Regions from separate parts of the Rhizobium anhuiense bv. trifolii genome, predicted to be linked through region 4. Evidence: riboswitches for the same ligand, from Rfam matches in the RefSeq annotation. Region 4 holds a riboswitch; each other region holds the start of a gene.
What was found. Region 4 has a riboswitch for cobalamin ahead of NE851_RS28925 (CbtB domain-containing protein). Riboswitches for the same ligand answer to the same signal wherever they lie in the genome.

Region 1 (5,499 bases), 870 kb from region 4:
CATGAGTGTTGCGGCTTCCTCATGCCAACCTTGTCCGAGCCGATCACACTCTAGGCCCGCGCCATCGCCCGCCACGTCGCCGGCGGGGTGGCGAAGGCGCGAGAGAAGGCGCGATTGAAGGCGGCTTCGGTGGCGTAGCCGGCGTCGTAGGCGATTGTTGCGATAGGCTGACCTGAGGTGGCGAGGGCGACACTTGCGAGGTAGAGCCGCCAGTCCCTGATATAGCGGATGGGCGAGGTCGAGAGCATCGCCTGGAAGCGGTCGGCGAGGGCGCTGCGCGACAGGCCGGAGGCTGAGGCGAGGTCCTCCAGCGACCAGTCGTGTCTGGGATCGTCGTGAATGAGGGAGAGACAGCGCGACAGCGCGGGGTCGGCAAGGGCTGCCAGCCAGCCGACCGAGCGCGGTTCGGCCATCATGATCTGATGGCGCAGGATCTCGATGAACACGATTTCAGTCAGCCGCGGCAGCATGGAAACTCCGCCGGCGCGCGGCCTGTCGACCTCCTCGATCATCTGGCGGATGGTGGCGCGCAACCAGTCGCCGTCATTGACGGCCCGTGTCCTGACATGGATCATTTTCGGCAGCGCCTGGCGCAGCGGCGCAAAGCTCAAGCCGTCCCATTGCAGATAGCCGCAGAGCAGCCGCACCCTTTGCGCCGCCTCGCCATAGCGCAGCACGGGAATCTCACGCCAGGGCTTCTGCGGCAGGTCGCGCGTCGGCAGCACCAGCATGCCGTCCCTTCCCGCGCCGAGCTGATGTCCGGTGCCGAAGGGGAAGACCAGCACGTCTCCGGCCTCCAGATCGGTCTCTTCCCCTTCCGTCTTCAGCCAGCAGCTGCCGGCCACGACGATGTGAAAAGGCATCGTGCCCGAAGCCTTGGCCGAGAGGTTTGCTAAGGCCGGCGCGGCATCCGTCTGCCAGTCGCCCGTCGGCATGAAGCAGAACTGCAGCGATCCCGACAGGCGGATCGTCGAAAGCAGCGCCGACAACACGTCGTCGCGCACGACACCCGCAACGCCTGGATTTTCGGACAAGGCTTCACGCATCCCGGCCAAATACGCGCCCCGCGCACCCTCCTATGGTGTTCTCGCTCACTCGTGGTGAGCGTTCATTTCAATTCACTGGGAGAATACTATGCAAACTCAAAGCGACAAACTGGTCGTGCTCATCACCAAGGGCATCGAATCCGAACTGTCCTCCGTCGCCTTCACCATTGCCAATGGCGGCATCACCGCCGGGCTGAAGGTCTCGGTGTTCCTCACCAGCACCGGGATCGATCTGGTGCGCAAGGGTGGCCAGCGCATGACACATGTGCCGCCGCTTGATCCGCTGTCGATGCTGATCGAGAATTTCCAGCAGCGCGGCGGCACGATCTGGGCCTGCCCGCCCTGCGTGACCTCGCGCGGTTACACGCAGGAGGACATGCTCGACGGTGTCGTCATCGTCGGCGCCAGCGCCATGCATGCCGAGATCAAGGAGGGCGCTGCGACGCTGTCGTTTTGACCGGAGGAGCCGGGCCGGGCGGAAGTATGAGGAGCCTCTCCCGCCGGTTTCGTCAGGCTTTGCGGGCCGGCGGCAAGCTCGGGGATGCGACAAGTGGTCTATTCTTGCGCTCGGCAATATACTTGTGAGATTGTGTCGATATACATGCGATAATGCCTGATGAGGGCAGCGCGGGGGCTTCGATGACATCCGTGAGGGTCAATGAGCTGATATCGGTGACGGGGCAGCCCGGCGCCGCGGACTTTGGTGCTTTCGCGGCAGACGGCTTTGCCGCCGTCATCAATGCCCGGCCGGATGGCGAGGAGCCGGGGCAACCCGGTAATGCAGCGGAGAAGGCTTCAGCCGCCGCCGCCGGGATCGCCTACAGCTTCGTGCCGGTGAAGGGGGCCGAGATTACCGAGGCCGATATCCGCGCCTTTCAGGCGGCGATAGCTGAGGCGAAGGGGCCGGTCGTCGCCCATTGCAAGAGCGGCACACGGGCGCTGACGCTTTATGCGCTGGGCGAGGCGCTGGACGGGCGGATGAAGTCCGGGGATGTCGAGGCCTTTGGTCAAGGCCTCGGCTTCGATCTTGCCGGCGCGCGGCGCTGGCTGGAGAAGCGGGCAGGGCAGGTACCTCATGTGAAGGCCTTCTTCGAGCCCCGCACCTGCAGTGTGCAATATGTCGTTTCCGACCCGGCGACGAAACGCTGCGCCATCATTGACCCGGTGCTCGATTTCGACGAGATGTCGGGGGCGACGGGCACGGCCAATGCCGACGCCATCCTCGCCCATATCGAGAGCGAAGGGCTGACGGTCGAGTGGATCCTCGACACGCATCCGCATGCCGATCATTTCTCCGCTGCGTATTACCTCAAGGGAAAGACCGGTGCGCCGACGGCGATCGGCGCCCATGTCACCGACGTGCAGGCGCTCTGGAAGGAGATCTACAATTGGCCGGCGCTCGCGACCGACGGCTCGCAATGGGACCGGCTGTGTGCCGATGGCGAGACGTTCGAGATCGGCACGCTCAAGGCCCGCGTGATGTTTTCGCCCGGGCACACCCTCGCCTCGATCACCTATGTAATCGGCGACGCCGCCTTCGTGCACGATACGGTGTTCACGCCGGATTCCGGCACCGCCCGCACGGATTTCCCGGGCGGCAGCGCCAGCGCCCTCTGGCACACGATCCAGGCGATCCTGTCGCTGCCCGAGGAGACCCGGCTGTTTTCCGGCCACGACTATCAGCCGGGTGGCCGCCACCCGCGCTGGGAAAGCACGGTTGCCGCCCAGAAGCGCGCCAATCCGCATATATCGGGCATCGACGAGGCCGGCTTTGTGGCGCTGCGCCAGGCGCGCGACCGCACGCTGCCGAAGCCGAAGCTGATGCTGCACGCGCTGCAGGTCAATATCCGCGGCGGGCGGCTGCCCGAGCCGGAGGAGAACGGCCGGCGGTATCTGAAGATTCCGCTGGATGCGTTGTGAGGGGGCGGCCCTGGCAACCGCCGCATCGTTCAAAGCGCGTTTCCTATAGCAGCCCCGGCGAAGTCATCCCCACCAATAGCAGCCGGCACCCATGTTCCCCAACTGCTTCATAGGCAAGGCAGTTTATCGTAAGGAAGCGCCTTTCGCCGCAATATCAACCGACCGCCACCGGCAGTTTGCGCACCGAACGGCGGCGCGCAGCCATGCGCGCGATATATTTATCCGCCGGTGGCGCGGCGCCCTCTGAATAATCATTGACGGCGCGCGGGCAGGCGACGTAACTGGGGGAGACGGTTCCCTGAAGATGACTCCAAGGGGATTAATAGGGAACACGGTGAGGACGACCCAGTAGGGACCGAGACCGTGGCTGCCCCCGCAACTGTAAGCGGATTGTCGATCTCGGGGTTGATCGCGGAGCGATCATGCCCTTGGCCTAAAGGCTACGCCACTGCGGATATCGCGGGAAGGCGGATGAAAGACGGATATCCGCAAGCCAGGAGACCTGCCGTCAATCGCGATCCAATCAACCGGGCGGGGATGCCCGGACAAGGAACAGACATGATTGACCTTCTGAACCTTCGCCTGATATCGGCATGCATCCGTCTCGATTGGGCCTCCCGCGGCTAGTCTACGCGTCGGCGTGACTTCAGCGTTGCGTATATGCGCGCGGCGCGGCCGTGCCTGTTTTCCCATCATCGAGGTTTTCATGCGTCAATTTCTCGCCATCATGACATTTGCCTTCGGGCTGGCCGGCCTTGCGGCACCAAGCTTGGCCGCGACCCAATATCCCCTGACCGTCAGCAATTGCGGCCAGCAGGTGACGTTCCAGAAGGCGCCCGCCAGGATAGTTTCGATCGGCCAGGGCATGACTGAAATTCTGTTCTCGCTCGGCCTTGCCGACAAGATCGCCGGAACCGCAGTCTGGGTTGGCCCCGTCCTGCCGCAATATGCCGAGGCCAACAGCAAGATCAAACGCCTCGCCGACAACGATCCGAGCTTCGAATCCGTCGTCGGGCAGGAGCCCGACCTCGTGGCGGCCGAGTTCGAATGGCATGTCGGCGCGCAGGGCTCCGTCGGCAAGCGGGAGCAGTTCAAGGATCTCGGGATCAATACCTTTCTCGCGCCGGCCGATTGCGTCGCCAAGGTCAACACCGATGGCGGCGACGGTGTGCGTGGGGAGCTGTTCACGATGGATCTGATCTACCGGGAAATCGCCGAACTCTCGGAGATCTTCGACGTCAAGGAGCGCGGCGACACGCTGATTTCCACGCTGAGGAAGCGCGAGGCGGATGCCGTGGCGTCGATATCGGGCGCAACGGGCAAGAACCTACCGGTCGTCTTCTGGTTCTCCAGCAAGGAGGTCAACGGCGACGCCTTCATCGCCGGCAAGAACAGCGCGCCTGCCTATATCCTCAAGACGATCGGCGCGAAGAACGTCGTGACAACCGAAGAGGAATGGCCGCTGGTCGGCTGGGAAACCATCGCCCAGGCGAACCCGGCGGTGATCGTGCTGGCGACGATGGATCGCCGCCGTTATGCGGCCGACGATCCCAAGGTCAAGCTCGACTTTCTCGAGAACGACCCTGTGACCAGGGAACTCGATGCCGTCAGGAACAGGCACTTCGTGATGATGGATGCGCAATCGATGAATCCAACGATCCGTACGATCGACGGCGTCGAGACATTGGCGAAGGGCATCAAGTCCTTCGGCCTGGCACAGTGAAGACAGTATCGCTCAGGCGGCAGGGATGGTGGGCGCTCGCCGCGCTCACCATTGCCGCGCTTCTCCTTCTTGGACTGATGATCAGTCTCGCCGTTTCCATCGGCGAGATTGCCATCCCGCTTGCGACGACGGCTGAGGCGGTTTCGAACCGCCTGTTCGGAACCGATTTCGAGCTCAGCCGCATCCACCAGGGCATCGTCTGGGATTATCGGCTGAGCCGCGCCCTCGTCGCGGCCAGCGCCGGCGCGTCGCTCTCGCTCTGCGGCGCCATCCTGCAGGCGCTGCTGCGCAATCCGCTGGCCGAACCCTATGTGCTCGGCATCTCCGCCGGCGCCTCGACGGGAGCGGTCTGCGTGATGATTCTCGGCTTCGGCTACGGTATTCTCGGCCTGTCGAGCGGGGCCTTCATCGGCGCAGTCATGGCCTTTTTGCTGGTCGGCTTCCTGGCGACGGGTGCGGGGGGAACCGGCGAACGCATCATACTGTGTGGCGTCGCCGGTTCGCAGCTCTTCAACGCGCTCACCTCCTACATCGTGACGACATCGGCGAATGCCGAGCAGGCGCGCGGCATCCTGTTCTGGCTTCTGGGGTCGCTCAGCGGCGTACGCTGGCCGGATGTCTACCTTTCGGTGCCGATCGCGCTTGCCGGCTTCATCGTCTGCATGGCCCATGTGCGGGCGCTCGATGCCTTCGCGTTCGGCACGGACGCCGCCGCCTCGCTCGGCATTGCCGTGCGCCGCGTCCAGATCGTGCTGTTCGCCCTGACGGCGGCGATGACGGCAAGCGTCGTCAGCATGGTGGGCTCGATCG
Region 2 (5,499 bases), 1.2 Mb from region 4:
CCTTGCGAGGAAGCCGCCCACGCCTCCCTCGAAGAAGCCGACAGGATAGCCTGCAGTACGATCGCCTCATTCGCCTCCAGCACCGTTGGCTGCCGATCCGCACCCGGTGCCGAGACGGCAAAGCCAGTCGTGTTGATGACGACATCGGGCTTCAGTGCCGAAAACACGCTTTCGAGAATGCCTGTCGAAACGGGATCCTTGAGGCTATAGGCAAAGACCGGCAACGGCCGGAGGCCAAGTGCGACCAGCGCCTCGACCAGCGCCTCGATCGGCCCGGTTTCGCCGCTTTGGACGAGGGCGCGGTAGAAGCTGATAGCGACGACGGGGGAAGGTGTGGGTTCGATTCCCATCTTCTCCGTCGAGTTTGAGGTACCCCCCTCTGTCCTGCCGGGCAAAGAGGCAGCCACGCGCCAAGACTCCTCCGCAACAACCCGCCGCCACTCCTCAACCCCGATCAACCCTCGCCCCGGCCACCAGATGCCGGCCTTCATCAGTGGCACCGCCGGCGCCGGCTTCTCCATGCCTGCCAGCATCGCCCCGGCATAGTCGAGGAAGGCCCGCGCATTGGCATCGCCACCCTCGATCAGATAGGCCCACAGCGCATTGAGATCGTCGAGATCAACATTGGAGAAAGGGACGAGCCCGGCATCCGGCTTCGCATCACCCGGCAGCACTGCGATCAGCGCACCGGCGCGGGACGCTGCCGCATGCAGCGCTTCCAGCGCATAATGGAAATAGCTGGCGCCGCCGAGCGCCCGCACGACAATCAGCTTGGCATGCCGCGTCGTGCGCTCGACATAGGTATCGACCGACATCGGATGCTTGAGGCTCATCAGGCTGGCGAGCCGCAGCGAATGCTGCCCACCGCGGTCGCGGTGGGCGGCTGCGATCGCGGCAAGCTCGCTGTCGGCAGCCGACAGGAACAGGATCTCGCCCGGCGTCTGCCCGAGGTCGATCGCCTCCTCGCCGTCGCTGATCGTTCCCTGCTGGGCCAGAAGCAGATGCATTGGTTTATGCCAGCTCTTCGATTGCCGCCCTCACCGCGTCCTGATCCATCTCGTGCAGGCCGATGACGACGAGGCGCGTCGTGCGCTTTTCGCCTGGAGCCCAGGCGCGGTCGAAATAATGATCGATGCGGCTGCCGACGGCCTGGAGCTGCAGGCGCATCGGCTTGCCGGCGATATCGACGAAGCCCTTGAGGCGCAGCACGTCATGGGTTGATATGATCGTCTTCAGCTTCTCGACGAAGCCGGCGGGATCGGCAACGGGTCCGAGATCGACGACGAAGCTGTCGAACTCGTCGTGGTCGTGCGGCGCGCCGTCTTCATGCTCCAGCTCATGATGCGACTTGCGATTGGCGACATCGTCCTCGGTGCCGATACCAAGGCCGAGTAGGATGCCGGCCGAGACTTCGCCGTTCTTCGCCTCGATGATCGCGGGCTTGCGCACCGTGCGGGAGGCAACCTCGTCGCGCACCCTGATAAGACCTGCCGCGTCGATCAGGTCGGTCTTGTTGAGCACGATGAGATCGGCGCAGGTGAGCTGATCCTCGAACAGCTCCTCGATCGGGCTTTCGTGATCGAGCGATTCATCCTCGGCGCGGCGCGCATCGACGGCATCATGGTCGTCGGCGAACCGGCCGGCGGCAACGGCGGCGCTATCGACCACCGTGATGACGCCGTCGACGGTCACTTGCGTGCGGATATCGGGCCAGTTGAAAGCGGCGACCAGCGGCTGCGGCAGGGCGAGGCCCGAGGTTTCGATGACGATGTGGTCGGGCCGCTGTTCGCGCTCGAGCAGCTTCGTCATCGTCGGAATGAAATCGTCGGCGACAGTGCAGCAGATGCAACCATTGGTGAGTTCGATGATGTCGTCCTCGGTGCAATTCTCCGCGCCGCAGCCCTTCAGCACGTCACCGTCGACACCGAGATCGCCGAATTCGTTGATGATGAGCGCGATCTTCTTGCCGCCGGCATTGGTGAGCAGGTTGCGGATCATCGTGGTCTTGCCGGCGCCGAGGAAGCCGGTGATGACGGTTGCGGGAATTTTCTGCTGGTTCATGAACTTAACCCTTCATTTTCAGCGGCAGGCCTGCCGCGATGAAATAAACTTCGGCGGCCTTCGCCGCGATCGATTGGTGCAGCCGGCCGGCATGATCGCGGAAATCCCGCGCCATGCGATTGTCAGGCACGATGCCGAGGCCGACCTCGTTGGAAACGAAAACGAGCCGCGCCTTCGCGGCGGCCAGGAAATCGGCGAGCGCTGCAAATTCCGCCGCCATGTCGCGCTCCTCCATCATCAGATTGGTGACCCAGAGCGTCAGGCAGTCGATCAGCACGATGCGTCCCTCGCCGTCGATGGCGCCAAGCTTACCGACGAGATCGAGCGGCTCCTCATGCGTCGTCCAGGACGGACCGCGGTCGGCCTTGTGCTGAGTGATACGCGCCTGCATCTCCTCGTCCCAGGCCCGGCCGGTGGCAAGGTAGTGGCGGTCGAGGCCGGTCGCGGTGACGAGAGCTTCGGCGAAGCGGGATTTGCCGGAGCGCGCGCCGCCGAGGATGAAGATGGTGGTCATGCTCAGACGCTCCTCAGGGAGGGTGCGTAGCCGTGGCTTGTTCCGAGTGCACCTTTTTCGACTGCTGGGGGGACCGAGTATTCGACATAACCGGCCGAAAGCACTCCTCTTGCGGGGCTGCTTGGAGGCGTCGCGAGCGCCGCACCAGGCCGCGCTGAATTCAATCGTTCAGCCAAGACAACCTCCGTGCTGGCAACGGGCGTAGTGCCCAGGTGTGGGCTTCTGGCCCGGCACGTAATGGCAGGTCTCCTGGCTCGCGGTTATCGGCCGCGATCGGGGCAGACCGGAAACCGGTCGCCCTGATCGTGCCGGCGGATCATCCTCGCCTTCCCGGCTGCATTGGTGAAAAGGTGGACGATTCGTAGATTTAGAGGCGTCCGACCCCGGTTGATCACCATGCATCTCCAGTGGCTTTTCCGGCATATCGCCCATCCCGCCCGCTTGCATGATTGCAAGCCGCCGGCCGGAGGGGCTCGGTGCCGGATGGAAGACCCTGACCGCTCTACAGTCGCGGGGTCGGCTGTGATGAAGGCGCCCGGTTTGGGTCCGCCCCTTCACATTCCCTTTTCATCCGGAAGGGCGCAACACCGATCCGGAACCATCCGTTATGTCAGGATGGTCGGGCGACCATCCGTTGAGGGATGGTTAGGCAAGCCGGGGTGTGAAGTCAACCGGCCTTGACGGCCGGTCAGCTTCCGAGCAGATGGCCCAACCCTGTCAACACGACTTACTCTACCTAAAATATCGTCATTTATCAGAGGCTTACGTCATAAATATTTGTCCCGGGCGCCGGCTTTTCGCCGCAATTGCGTCGCAAGCGGACTGCGCGACCATCTCCGCCCTTGACCGGGCCTCTCCCCGCCTAGTTGTCTAGCCATGCTTATGAAATTGGATCGGCGCCGTTTCCGGGCGCTGCGTGTTTTCTTCGATCCGGGCCGCCTGCGGGCGCTGACCCGCCGCAGCGAGGTCGGCCTGTCACTGGCGGGCGCCGTCGTCGGCATCATCTCGGGTCTCGCCGTCACCGGTATGAGCTACGTCTCGAGCGAGCTGCATCAGCTGGTCTTCGGCATCGCCGATAGCGAGCGGCTGAGCTCATCCGAGATCGAGAACAAGATGCTGCTGCTCACCGCGCCCGTAATCGGCGGCGCTCTGCTCGGCCTGTTGCTCCTGGTGCTGGCGAAACGGCGCAAGAAGCCGATGGTCGACCCGATCGAAGCCAATGCGCTGCATGGCGGCCGTCTATCCTTGACCGACAGCATCATCGTTGCCGTCCAGAACCTGATCTCCAACGGGTTCGGCGCCTCGGTCGGACTGGAGGCCGGCTATACCCAGCTTGCCGCCGGCCTTGCCTCGAAATTCGGCCTGAAGCTGCAGCTTCGCCGCTCCGACCTGCGCATCCTCGTCGGCTGCGGCGCGGCGGGCGCCATCGCCGCCGCCTTCAACGCGCCGCTGACCGGCGCCTTCTATGCCTTCGAGCTGATCATCGGCACCTATACGATCGTGTCGCTGACACCCGTCGTCGTCTCAGCTCTCATTTCCACCCTTGTCGCAAGGCTGCTTGCCGATGGTGATTTCACCATCGATATCGGCAGCTTCGGCTCGGTCGTGCCGGCCGATTATATCCCGGCGCTGCTGCTCGGCGCCTTCTGCGCCGGCATCGGTATCCTGATCATGCAGGGCGTCTCCTTCGTCGAGGAACTGGCGCGCAAGAGTTCGATCGCCCCACCCTTCCGCCCGGCGCTCGGTGGCGTCATCGTCGGGCTCTTGGCGATGATCTCGCCGCAGGTGCTCTCGGCCGGCCACGGCGCGCTGCATCTCAACCTCTCCCGCGAGGTGGCGATCCCGACACTGATCGGTCTCTTCCTGTTGAAATCCCTGGCCTCGGCGATCTCGATCGGCTCCGGCTTCAGGGGCGGCCTGTTCTTCGCCTCGTTGTTCATGGGCGCCCTGCTCGGCAAGCTCTTTGCCTATTGCGGACCCTATTTCGCCGATGCGACGCTGACCCCCGTCATCTATGCCGTGGTCGGCATGAGCTCGCTTGCCGTCGCCGTTATCGGCGGACCGCTGACCATGACGTTCCTGGCGCTCGAAATCACCGGCGATTTCCCGATCACCGCGCTGGTGCTCGCCGCCGTCATCACCTCGTCCCTCGTCGTACGCTCGACCTTCGGCTATTCCTTCGCCACATGGCGTTTCCACCTGCGCGGCGAAAGCATCCGCAGCGCCCACGATGTCGGCTGGATTCGCAACCTGACGGTGGACAAGCTGATGCGCGCCGACGTCAAGACGGCAAAAGCGAGCATCTCCCTGGAAGAATTCAAGCAAGCCTTCCCGATCGGCTCGGTCCAACGCGTCGTCCTCGTCGAGGAGAGCGACAAATATGCGGGCCTCGTGCTGGTGCCGGAGATTTACGCCAATCCGACCGACGCACAGGACGAGGGCAAGACGCTTGCCGATTTCATCCACTACCGCAACGATTTCCTGCAGCCGCAGATGAATGCCAGGCAGGCGGCGGCGATCTTCGACAAGAGCGAAAGCGAAGCTCTCGCCGTCGTCAACAACCTGATCGAACGCAAGGTGATCGGCCAGCTCAGCGAAAGCTATACGCTACGCCGCTACAGCGAGGAACTCGACCGCCGCCGCCGCGAGGTCTCAGGCGAGATTTAAGCGTCGTCGCGCCGACCGGATCGTCGTTTCAGGATACCATGTCGGCGAGCTTGAACACGTTTACCGCTTTCGAAACCCCGCGCAATTCGAAAGATCCCAGACAGTCGTTGGCGACGGCACAGGTGACGGCGAAGCTTTCCGACATCAGAAGGTGATGTCCGAGCGTGCCGCAGAGTTTTTCAAGCCGCGAAGCCTCGTTGACGGCGCTGCCGATAACCGTGAAATCAAGCCTGCCGCGTGCGCCGATATTTCCGTAG
Region 3 (5,499 bases), 360 kb from region 4:
CGGAAGCGCGGCACCCGCGCAGGAAAACGGTGCGCAGCATCGTCACGACCATCAGCATGACCATGGTGATCACGCGGGCCATGACCATGACCATGACGGCCATGATCATGTAAGTCATGACCACTCGCACGATCATGGCGCGAAGGAAATCGAGGGCCTGCACGGGCACGACCATGCGCCGATGGCCGGTCCCTGGTGGCAGAGCCGGAAGGGCCGGCTGACCATCCTTTCGGGTGTCGCACTCGTTGCCGCCTATGCCGTCGGCCATCTGGTGCCGGCGATTGGTTCTTACGCCTTCATCGTCGCCGTGCTGGTCGGCCTGGTGCCGATTGCGCGGCGCGCCGTCATGGCCGCTTTCTCGGGAACACCGTTTTCGATCGAGATGCTGATGACGATCGCCGCCGTTGGCGCCGTCATCATCAATGCCGGCGAGGAGGCGGCAACCGTCGTGTTGCTGTTCCTCGTCGGCGAGCTGCTGGAAGGGGTGGCGGCGGGCAAGGCGCGCCAAAGCATCCAGTCGCTGGCGGCCCTGGTGCCGAAGAATGCGCTGCTCGAAGACAATGGCCAGACGCGGGAAGTGCCGGCGGAAAGCCTTGCCGTCGGCGCCATCATCATGGTGCGTCCGGGGGACCGGATCTCGGCGGACGGCATCATTGTTTCCGGCGAGAGTGCGATCGACGAGGCGCCGGTGACGGGTGAGAGCACGCCGGTGCGCAAGGGTGTCGATGCCGTTGTTTTTGCCGGCACGGTGAATGGCGATGTGCTGCTCCGGGTTCGCGTCACGGCGGCGGCGGCCGACAATACCATCGCCCGAGTCGTCAAGCTGGTGGAGGAGGCGCAGGAATCGAAGGCGCCGACCGAGCGTTTCATCGACCGCTTCTCGCGCTATTACACGCCCGGCGTGGTCGTGGTCGCAGCATTGGTTGCCATCGTTCCGCCGCTGCTGTTCGGCGGGTCGTGGGGCGAATGGATCTATAAGGGTCTCGCCATCCTGCTGATCGGCTGCCCCTGCGCGCTTGTCATCTCGACGCCGGCGGCAATCGCCGCTGCGCTTTCGGCGGGGGCGCGGCGCGGGCTGCTGATGAAGGGCGGCGCGGTGCTGGAAACGCTCGGCAAGGTGACGATGGTCGCCTTCGACAAGACAGGCACGCTGACCGAGGGCAGGCCACAGGTGACCGACATCATTTCCTTCGGATTGAAGGAGGCGCAGGTGTTGTCGCGCGCGGCGGTGCTGGAGCAGGGATCCAGCCATCCCTTGGCCCTGGCTATCCTCAACCGCGCCAAGGCGGACGGCGTTCCCGTGCCGCCAGCCTTTGAGCTGGAAGCGCTGCCGGGCAAGGGTGTCAGCGGCAAGGTCGGCGGCGAGACGCTGGACCTGTTGTCGCCGCCGGCTGCCCGTGCGCTCGGGGCGCTCAGCGCGGAGCAGGATGCATGCATCACGGCGCTCAACGACGAGGGCAAGAGCGTATCGGTGCTGCTTGTCAACGGTATCGCGGCCGGCCTGATCGCCATGCGCGACGAGCCGCGCGAGGATGCCGAGGCCGGGCTCGCTAGCCTCAAATCGGCAGGCGTCAAGGCGATGATGCTGACGGGCGACAACAAGCGGACGGCGGCAGCCGTGGCCGGCATGCTCGGCATCGACTGGCTCGGGGAGATGATGCCTGAGGACAAGCAGCGTGTCGTCGGCGAATTGAAGCGCCAGGGCTTGATCGTCGCCAAGGTCGGCGACGGCATCAACGATGCTCCGGCGCTGGCGGCTGCCGATATCGGCATCGCCATGGGCGGCGGCACCGATGTGGCACTGGAGACCGCGGATGCCGCCGTGCTGCACGGACGCGTCGGCGACGTGGCGCGGATGATCGAACTTTCCAAACGCACGATGGGCAACATCCTGCAGAACATCAGCATCGCGCTGGGGCTGAAGGCGGTGTTCCTGGTGACGACGATCATGGGCATTACCGGGCTCTGGCCGGCGATCCTCGCCGATACCGGCGCCACCGTGCTGGTGACGATCAACGCGCTGCGGCTGCTTCGGATAAAGATATAAGCATTCCCCGACTTCATCCTCCGGCGCCCGTCACCGGCGGGATGTCCCATCGACGATTCGGGCCTGATCTCGAACCGAAATCTTTGGACCGGTCATAGGTCGGCTCCCCTCGTGGGGCTTCTCCACAGCCTGCTGTCTTTAAGCTTTGGTTATCCATGTTCTTCACAGGAATGTAGCGATTTCAAACCTGTCGTAACGCAATGCACAAACCATCCGTTGACGCGAATTTGGATTGGCGTACTATATCTAGTGTTCGAGGTTCCTTCGATTCGTCAGGAATCGCGGGCTAAGACGGGAATACGGTGCGTTTCGCCATGACGGCGCAACAACGCCGGAGCTGCCCCCGCAACTGTGAGCGGAGAGCAACTGTCCGATTTCAGGTCACTGAGGCATGAGGCCTTGGGAAGGCTGGGGCAGGGTGCTTTGACCCGTGAGCCAGGAGACCTGCCTCGAACAAAACGTCCACGGGCGGGGTGTCCGGAAGGTCGCGTTTGCATGGCTGCGGGGATCTCCGCATCGCGTTTCGCAGGCCCGAACCTCCGCCCCTGAAACCTTCGCATTGAGCCACTTCGGGGTGAAGTCATGTCAGTATCTCAATTCAGGCCGCCACCCGCGCAATATAAAGGGCACGTCGCGCCCGGCGGCTGAACGAGCCGCATCGCTGCAAAATACAGAGCCTTTTCGACGGATATCGAGAGATTTCCGATCGATGTCCTGCGTCCCAATCGCGTCGTCACGAGGAATACTATGACCATTACCGTCTACAGCAAGCCTGCCTGCGTCCAGTGCACTGCCACCTACCGCGCCCTCGACCGTCTGGGTGTCGATTATGACATCGTCGATATCTCGCAGGATGCCGAAGCGCTCGATCGGGTCCGCAGCCTCGGCTACATGCAGGCGCCTGTCGTCATCGCCGGCGAGCAGCACTGGGCGGGCTTCCGCCCCGACATGATCAGCGCGCTCTCCTGAGTGAGGACAAGCGGTGGGGTTGATCGTCTATTATTCCAGCCGATCCGAAAATACCCATCGGTTCGTCGCCAAGCTCGGACTGCGCGCGGCGCGCATTCCGACCGGTGGCGTTGACGCGTTCCATATCCGCGAACCCTTCGTGCTTGTTGTGCCGACCTATAGCGGCGACGGCGGCAAGGGCGCCGTTCCCAAGCAGGTGATCCGTTTCTTGAACGATGCGGAAAACCGAGGACACATCCGCGGCGTGATTGCCGCGGGCAACAGCAATTTCGGCGAGACATACGGGCTCGCCGGCGACGTGGTCTCGCGGAAATGCCAGGTGCCTTACCTTTACAGGTTCGAGCTCATGGGTACGGAAGACGACGTCGCCAAGGTCAAACACGGGATGGAACGATTTTGGACACGGGAACAACTCTGACGCGGGATGCGGGCGCAAAACCGCATAACACTTTTGCTCATCCCGCTGGCGAACGCCCTTTGAAAGCGGCCGAAACGCTCGACTATCACGCGCTGAACGCCATGCTGAACCTCTATGACGAGGATGGGCGGATCCAGCTCGACAAGGATCGTTTGGCGGCGAAGCAGTATTTCCTGCAGCATGTGAACCAGAACACGGTGTTCTTTCACAATCTGCGGGAAAAGCTCGATTACCTCGTGACCGAGGGCTATTACGAGCAGGAGGTTCTCGACCAGTATTCCTTCAATTTCGTGCGCGACCTGTTTGACCAGGCCTATGCCAGGAAATTCCGTTTCCCGACCTTCCTCGGCGCCTTCAAATATTACACCAGCTATACGCTGAAGACCTTCGACGGAAAGCGCTATCTCGAGCGCTACGAGGACCGCATCTGCATGGTGGCGCTGGCCTTGGCACGCGGCGATGAGGGCCTTGCCCGCGACATGGTGGACGAGATCATTTCCGGCCGTTTCCAGCCGGCGACGCCGACCTTCCTCAATGCCGGCAAGAAGCAGCGCGGCGAGCTGGTTTCCTGCTTCCTGCTGCGCGTCGAGGACAATATGGAATCGATCGGCCGGTCGATCAATTCGGCGCTGCAATTGTCGAAGCGCGGCGGCGGCGTGGCGCTGTCGCTGACCAATATCCGCGAGGCCGGCGCGCCGATCAAGCAGATCGAGAACCAGTCGTCGGGCATCATCCCGGTGATGAAGCTGCTCGAAGACAGCTTCTCCTATGCCAACCAGCTCGGGGCGCGGCAGGGCGCGGGTGCGGTCTATCTCAACGCCCATCACCCCGATATCATGCGCTTCCTCGATACCAAGCGTGAAAATGCCGACGAGAAAATCCGCATCAAGACGCTGTCGCTCGGCGTCGTCGTGCCCGACATCACCTTCGAGCTCGCCAAGAACAACGAGGACATGTACCTGTTCTCGCCCTATGACGTGGAACGCGTCTATGGCGCGCCTTTCACCGAGATTTCGGTGACGGAAAAGTACCGCGAGATGGTGGCGGATGCCCGCATTTCAAAGAAGAAGATCAAGGCGCGCGAATTCTTCCAGGTGCTTGCCGAAATCCAGTTCGAGAGCGGCTACCCCTATATCATGTTCGAGGACACGGTGAATCGGGCGAACCCGATCGCCGGGCGCATCTCGATGAGCAATCTCTGCTCGGAGATCCTGCAGGTGAGCGAGGCGAGCGACTATAATGACGACCTCTCCTACAAATATCTTGGCAAGGATATTTCCTGCAATCTCGGCTCGCTGAACATCGCCGCGGCCATGGATTCGGCCGATTTCGGCAAGACGATCGAGACGTCGATCCGGGCGCTGACGGCCGTTTCCGACATGAGCCACATTTCCTCGGTTCCCTCGATCGAGAAGGGCAATGACGAGAGCCATGCGATCGGCCTTGGCCAGATGAACCTGCACGGCTATCTCGCCCGCGAACGCATCTTCTATGGCTCGGAGGAAGGCGTCGATTTCACCAACATCTATTTCTATACGGTCACCTATCACGCGATCCGCGCCTCGAACCTCTTGGCGGTCGAACGCGGCACGAGCTTCAAGGGCTTCGAGAATTCGAAATATGCTTCCGGCGACTATTTCGACAAATATACCGACCAGCTCTGGGAGCCGGCGACGGAGAAGGTCATGGCGCTGTTCGAGACGGCGGGCATCCATATTCCGACAAGGGAAGACTGGGCCGCGCTGAAGAAGGCGGTCATGGCCTCCGGCCTCTATAACCAGAACCTGCAGGCGGTGCCGCCGACAGGCTCGATCTCCTACATCAACCACTCGACCTCCTCGATCCACCCGATCGTCTCGAAGATCGAAATTCGCAAGGAAGGCAAGATCGGCCGCGTCTATTATCCGGCACCGTTCATGACCAACGACAATCTCGATTATTATCAGGATGCCTACGAGATCGGACCGGAGAAGATCATCGACACCTATGCGGCGGCGACCCAGCATGTCGACCAGGGGCTGTCGCTGACCTTGTTCTTTCGCGACACGGCGACGACGCGCGATAT
Region 4 (5,499 bases):
TCGCTTCGGCCGATCATCTCGGCCTGCCGGTCTCGACCACGCGTGTGCTGTCGTCAGGCGTCGCCGGCACCATGGCGGCGAACGGTTCCGGCCTGCAATGGTCGACCGTGCGCGACATGCTGATGGCCTGGGTGCTGACGCTGCCGGCCTCGATTGCGATCGCCTTCGTGCCCTTCGTGCCCTTCGTGATCCTGCGCCAGGTGTTTTAAGACGTCCCGTCAGGCCGTCGAGGCCAGACTGGCATTGCGATCGCTGATGAAGATGCCCGCCTCGGCGGCGGGCATCGCCTTGCCGAAGAGATAGCCCTGGCCGATGTCGCAGCCGAGCTGCAGCAGGAAGGCGAGCTGCCCATGCTCCTCGACGCCTTCCGCGGTCGTCTTGATGTTGAGGCTCCGGCCGAGGCCGAGCATGGCGCGGACGATCTTTTCCTGGCGTTCGTCGTCGCGATAGGTGGCGATGAAGCTTTTGTCGATCTTGATCTTGTCGAAACGATAGCGGGCGAGCTGGGCGAGGCTCGAATAGCCGGTGCCGAAATCGTCGAGCGCGATCTGGATGCCGGCCGCATGCAGTTCGTCGAGAATGACGGCGGCGATGGCGGGATCCTGGATCAGCGCGTTTTCGGTGATCTCCACTTCCAGGCGCTGCGGCGGCAACCGGCTTGCCGAAAGCACCTTGAGGATGCGGGAGGTCAGCAGCCTGTCTTCCATCTGCACCGGCGAGACGTTGAAAGACAACATCACATGCTCCGGCCAGGTGAGTGCGTCGCTGCAGGCCTGGGCGAGAAGATCCTCGAACAATGCAGTGATCATGCCGGTTTCCTCGGCGATGCCGATGAAAACAGGCGGCGGGATGTTGACGCCATCGTCGCCGATCCAGCGCGCCAGCGCCTCGAAGCCGCAGAGCTGGCCGGTCTTCAGATCGATCAGCGGCTGGTAGAAGGGTTTGATCGCCTTGTTGGAGATCGCGGCGCGCAGCCTGGTTTCCAGTGCGGCGCGTTCGGTCACCTTGTCCTGCATCGAAGGTTCGAAGACGAAATAGTGGTTCGGTCCGCGTGATTTCGCCTCATACATGGCGAGGTCGGCACGGTGGGCGGCGTCTTCCAGTGGTTCGGCTCCCTCGGCCCAGCGGTCGTAGCCGACGCTGGCGCCGACCTCGACGGCAAAGCCATCGATATGGATCGGCCGGGTGACCGCCTGGATCAGCAGCTTGGCAAAACGCTCCTCGCGCTGCGCCGTCAGGGCGAAGGCGACGACGATGAATTCGTCGCCGCCGAAGCGATAGACGCAATCGGCATTGCCGAGTGCACAGATGCGTCTGGCAACCTCGATCAACAGGACGTCGCCGCCCTTGTGGCCCACGAGATCGTTGACTTTCTTGAAACCGTCGAGGTCGACGGAGAAGAGAGTGACGTTGCGATCCCACTCCTCGATCTCGGCCTCATCGTCCTTGATCGGCCGCGAGAGGATCTTGCGCTCGAAGGCGTAGCGGTTCGGCAGTTTGGTGAGATGGTCGTGGGTTGCGGTCCAATCGGCCTTTGCCTGGGCGGTGGCGCGCAGTTCCGTTTCCTTGCGCAGGTCGGCTATGCGCAGCACCGAATAGATGAAGCTCATGGCGCCGGCGATGCCGAGCGCCAGAACGAGCTTGTCGGCGCCGTACTCGCCGAAACCGGTCATGAAGTAGACAAGGCTGTCGTCAAGCTGCAACAGGGTGCAGAGGAGCCAGAGAGTAATCCCGAACCCGACGATCGAAACACATTGCCTTCCGGCCCTGCTCTGGAAAAATACCGGCACTGCGCCTTCTCCATCTCCACCCTTCGCGGAAGTAGCACGAAAGTCTGAAATGTTCGTTGAAACCAGAAGGCGAATTATCGGAGGCGGCAGCCTCCTGATGTGCCGTCGAGAGACCGTTGGCGCCAGAGGAAAACGCCGAGCGAGCCCTCTTCGTGGTTGGCAGAATGGCAGGTGCGGAAAAAACGAAGGCGAGCGTGCCATGGCATCGCTCGCCCTTTTTCGTGCTTCAGGCGGTGACGATCAGCAGCGGGACGCTGACGATGAGACCGACCAGAACTGTGACTGTGGCGACACGCATCAAACGCAGGCGCCGCGTGCGCTCCCCACTCCAATCATATGTCATTCTTCCATCTCCTTGGGATAAGGAAGTAGTCCCCGCGAAACCGGGTTCAACAGAGATGACGCGATTTGCTTGTGTAAGGCTGGATATGATCAGGACTCGCTAAAGCATCGGTCCGAAAATCGGAATCGATTTTCGGACAGCGCGATGCGAGGATTGAAAGTGTCCGAGCGTCCTTGTGCGTCCGAAAGGACGCACGGCGCTCTAATGCTGGAAGCGCAGAGACCAGCGTCGTCCATTGCTGGTCATGCGAATGACGGCGAGCGGCTCGATGTCGCTCAGCCAGAAAGAGGAGAGCGGCGCCTGAAGCACATGGGCGACCGCCGCCCGGATGACGGCTGCGTGACTGACGGCGATCACATGGCCGCCGAGGGCGGATTCGCTCTCCATCCAGTCGGCGACGCGTGTTCTCAAATCAAGAAGGCTCTCGCCGCCATGCGGGGCCGCTTCCGGATCGCTCATCCAGGCCATGAGGTTCTCAGGCTCTTCCGCCTCTATCGCGGCGATCGATCTGCCGGCCCAGCGGCCATGGTCGCAGTCGCGAAGCGCCGGATCGATCCGGGCTTGGAGGCGGAGCGCGTCAACAGTCTGGCGGGCGCGCAAAGCGGGGCTCGTGGCAACGCGATCGGCGCGGGGCAGGGCGGCCATCCTGTCGGCTTCTTCCGCCGCCTTGCCTTCCAGCGGTTCGTCGAGCGGGAACAGGGCCTTGCGGCTCGCCATCGTCGCGCCGTGGCAGATCCAGGTGAGGCGCGTATTCACGGTCGTTCTGATCTCCCGGAGTGCGGCTGTAGCGGCGCAGGACGGCCCTTGGCCGGCTTGTGAAGTTTCGTTGACAGTCTCTTCGGCGTGCAGATATAACCGTGCTGTTGCGGGTTTGGAAGCCGGTGGAAATCCGGCGCGGTCGCGCCACTGTGACCAGCGTGTCGAAAGCTCTTCGCGCTGGAAGTCAGACCCTACTGCACAAGCACTCTTTCGACTGAACGCGTCATTCCCGGAGGAATACATGTCTGACACCACTTTTGCGCCCGTCGCGGCACCGGCGCCGATCCCCCTGGGAGAGATCCTGCCATGGGCGATCTTCGGTGGCCTGCTGATGCTCATCGTTCTCTATTTTGTCGGCACCGAGGAAGGCGCGATGGCGCTGTTCAACGGGATGTATGTGCACGAATTCGTGCATGACGGCCGTCATCTCCTCGGCTTTCCCTGCCACTAAAGCGCGTCGCGATCTTTCAGATTCGCGCCTCACTTTAGGTCTTTGTTTTCGCATGTCGTTATCGCAAAATCGCTGCACACTTTTGCGCGACATGCTTTAGGGGAGTTCCTGACATGGTTGGAAATCTTCTGCTTCGCGGCATGCTCGCGGGCCTGATTGCTGGCATCCTCGTTTTCGCTTTTGCGCATATCTTCGGCGAGCCGCTGGTCGATGCGGCGATCGCCTTCGAGGAGGCGAGTGCCCAGGCGGCCGGTGAAGCTGCCGAACCTGAAATCGTCAGCCGCGCCACGCAGGCCGGTCTCGGCCTTTTCACCGGCGTCATGGCCTACAGCGTTGCCGTTGGCGGGCTCTTCGCTCTCGCCTTCGCTTTCGTGCACGGCCGTTTCAGCAGCCTTTCGGCGCGCGGCACCTCGGCCGTCATCGCCATTGCCGCCTTCGTGGCGATCGTCCTCGTTCCCGGTATCAAGTATCCGGCCAACCCGCCGGCGGTCGGCAATCCCGATACGATCGGCGTCAGGACCGAACTGTTCTTCCTGATGATCGTCGTCTCGCTCGCCGCGCTGATTGCCGCGGTGGCGCTGTCGCGCCGCCTCGCGGAGCGTTTCGGTCTCTGGAATGGCGCGATCATCGCCGGCATCGCTTATCTCGTCTTCATCGGCGTCGTGCTCTATCTGCTGCCGCCGATCAACGAGCTGCCGGAGAACTTCTCGGCGATGGTCCTCTGGCGGTTCCGCACGACTTCGCTCGGCATGCATGTGATCCTCTGGACAACCTTGGGCCTTACCTTCGGAGTGCTGGCGGAAAAGCGGCTTGCCGTTAAGGACGGTCAACGCGGCCGGCCGGCAACGGCATTTCACTGAACGCATCGAAGGGCGCCGCTTGCCGGCGCCCTGAACTTTTCGGGCGGCCATGACAAGCAGCAGAACCATACCACTCGTGTCGACGGCGTTAGCCACCGCCGTCTTTTTTTGTGTGGTTGCTGGAAGCGCTCTTGCCCATAGCCCTAGCGGCGGCGGCAGCCATACCGGACTGGATATTCCGGAAATTTCCCATGGCGAGATGGCGGTGATTGCAGACTATCGCAGTGGGATCATCGATCTTGCTTCCCGTGCAGTCGATACCAACGAGCCGTTCCGCCGCGTCCTGAACTATGCCGAGATCCAGTATTCCTATTGTCTCTGGGGCCGGGTGCCGGGCAGCGTGACGGACGAGGAAAGCCCGTTCAACGAATGCGCCCATGCCTATCTCGCGGCGGCCAAGGCGGTCTTGCTGTCGATGCGCGAGATGCCGCAAGAGAGGGCTGCCGCGAATGAAATCATTTCCGCCGTCGACGCCGACATGACGCGGCGCGGCCTTGCGCTCGTCACCTGCCGGTTCAGCGGCGAGGCCTTCAACACCGCCGATGTCATCAAGCCACACTGGGGCAAGGTGCCACTTCATCCAGCCAGCATGGCGTCGCTGACCGGGCTCGCTGCATTGTTCGGCCTTGGTTTTTTTGGGCTTCGCCACTTCCTGCGGCCGAAGGCTCAATCGTCGGAATAGCGCTGCTCGCGCCATGGATCGCCGTAGATATGGTAGCCGTTCTTTTCCCAGAAGCCGGCTTCGTCGTCGGGCATCAGCTCGATGCGGCGCAGCCATTTGGCGCTCTTCCAGAAATAGAGATGCGGCACGACCAGGCGCATCGGGCCGCCGTGTTCCGGCGTCAGCGGCAGGCCTTCCCAGGCGGTGGCAAGGATCGCATCCTCGGCGGCGAAATCGGCGAGCGGCAGGTTGGTGGTATAGCCGTCATAACTCGTCAGCATGACGTAACCAGCTTCGGGTTTCGGCATGGCGAGGTCGAGAAGATCGCGCGTCGAAACGCCCTTCCATTTGTTGTCGTAGCGCGACCATGTGGTGACGCAGTGAATATCGCTCATCCTGGTGCTCTGCTCGATCGCCTGGAAGGCGGCCCAGGTGAGGGTGAGCGGTGTTTCGACGAGGCCGCGCACGTCGAGCCGCCAAGTCTCTGTGGAGACAACAGGCTGCTGGCCGAGATCGAGCACCGGCCAGTTTTTGACGAGGTGCTGGCCGGGCGGCAAACGCTCGGTTTCAGGTCGGCTGATGCGGCCGGTCAGGAACTTGCCCTCGGCCGCCCAGCGACGCTTGGATGTGGTGAG

Region 1: it holds a riboswitch for cobalamin, as region 4 does, so the genes downstream of both, NE851_RS24755 (ABC transporter substrate-binding protein) here and NE851_RS28925 (CbtB domain-containing protein) in region 4, are expected to answer to the same signal.
Region 2: it holds a riboswitch for cobalamin, as region 4 does, so the genes downstream of both, cobU (bifunctional adenosylcobinamide kinase/adenosylcobinamide-phosphate guanylyltransferase) here and NE851_RS28925 (CbtB domain-containing protein) in region 4, are expected to answer to the same signal.
Region 3: it holds a riboswitch for cobalamin, as region 4 does, so the genes downstream of both, nrdH (glutaredoxin-like protein NrdH) here and NE851_RS28925 (CbtB domain-containing protein) in region 4, are expected to answer to the same signal.

The regions. Positions count from the first base shown of each region.
Region 1 covers NZ_CP098803.1:3,240,952-3,246,450, reverse strand. The annotation lists gene NE851_RS24770 (AraC family transcriptional regulator) at 51-1,046, opposite strand; gene NE851_RS24765 (DsrE family protein) at 1,135-1,503, shown strand; gene blh (bifunctional sulfur transferase/dioxygenase Blh) at 1,686-2,966, shown strand; cobalamin riboswitch at 3,241-3,490, shown strand; gene NE851_RS24755 (ABC transporter substrate-binding protein) at 3,673-4,689, shown strand; gene NE851_RS24750 (FecCD family ABC transporter permease) at 4,686-5,499, shown strand, end outside.
Region 2 covers NZ_CP098803.1:2,923,743-2,929,241, forward strand. The annotation lists gene cobN (cobaltochelatase subunit CobN) at 1-1,007, opposite strand, end outside; gene cobW (cobalamin biosynthesis protein CobW) at 1,012-2,061, opposite strand; gene cobU (bifunctional adenosylcobinamide kinase/adenosylcobinamide-phosphate guanylyltransferase) at 2,066-2,575, opposite strand; cobalamin riboswitch at 2,798-3,193, opposite strand; gene NE851_RS23155 (chloride channel protein) at 3,452-5,242, shown strand; gene NE851_RS23160 (adenylate/guanylate cyclase domain-containing protein) at 5,271-5,499, opposite strand, start outside.
Region 3 covers NZ_CP098803.1:4,476,649-4,482,147, reverse strand. The annotation lists gene NE851_RS30580 (heavy metal translocating P-type ATPase) at 1-2,047, shown strand, start outside; cobalamin riboswitch at 2,287-2,513, shown strand; gene nrdH (glutaredoxin-like protein NrdH) at 2,795-3,016, shown strand; gene nrdI (class Ib ribonucleoside-diphosphate reductase assembly flavoprotein NrdI) at 3,030-3,434, shown strand; gene nrdE (class 1b ribonucleoside-diphosphate reductase subunit alpha) at 3,413-5,499, shown strand, end outside.
Region 4 covers NZ_CP098803.1:4,112,085-4,117,583, reverse strand. The annotation lists partial or broken gene NE851_RS28940 (inorganic phosphate transporter) at 1-209, shown strand, start outside; gene NE851_RS28935 (putative bifunctional diguanylate cyclase/phosphodiesterase) at 219-1,790, opposite strand; gene NE851_RS28930 (histidine phosphatase family protein) at 2,335-2,889, opposite strand; adenosylcobalamin (AdoCbl) riboswitch at 2,978-3,120, shown strand; gene NE851_RS28925 (CbtB domain-containing protein) at 3,134-3,343, shown strand; gene NE851_RS28920 (CbtA family protein) at 3,457-4,203, shown strand; gene NE851_RS28915 (hypothetical protein) at 4,253-4,885, shown strand; gene NE851_RS28910 (sulfite oxidase-like oxidoreductase) at 4,870-5,499, opposite strand, start outside.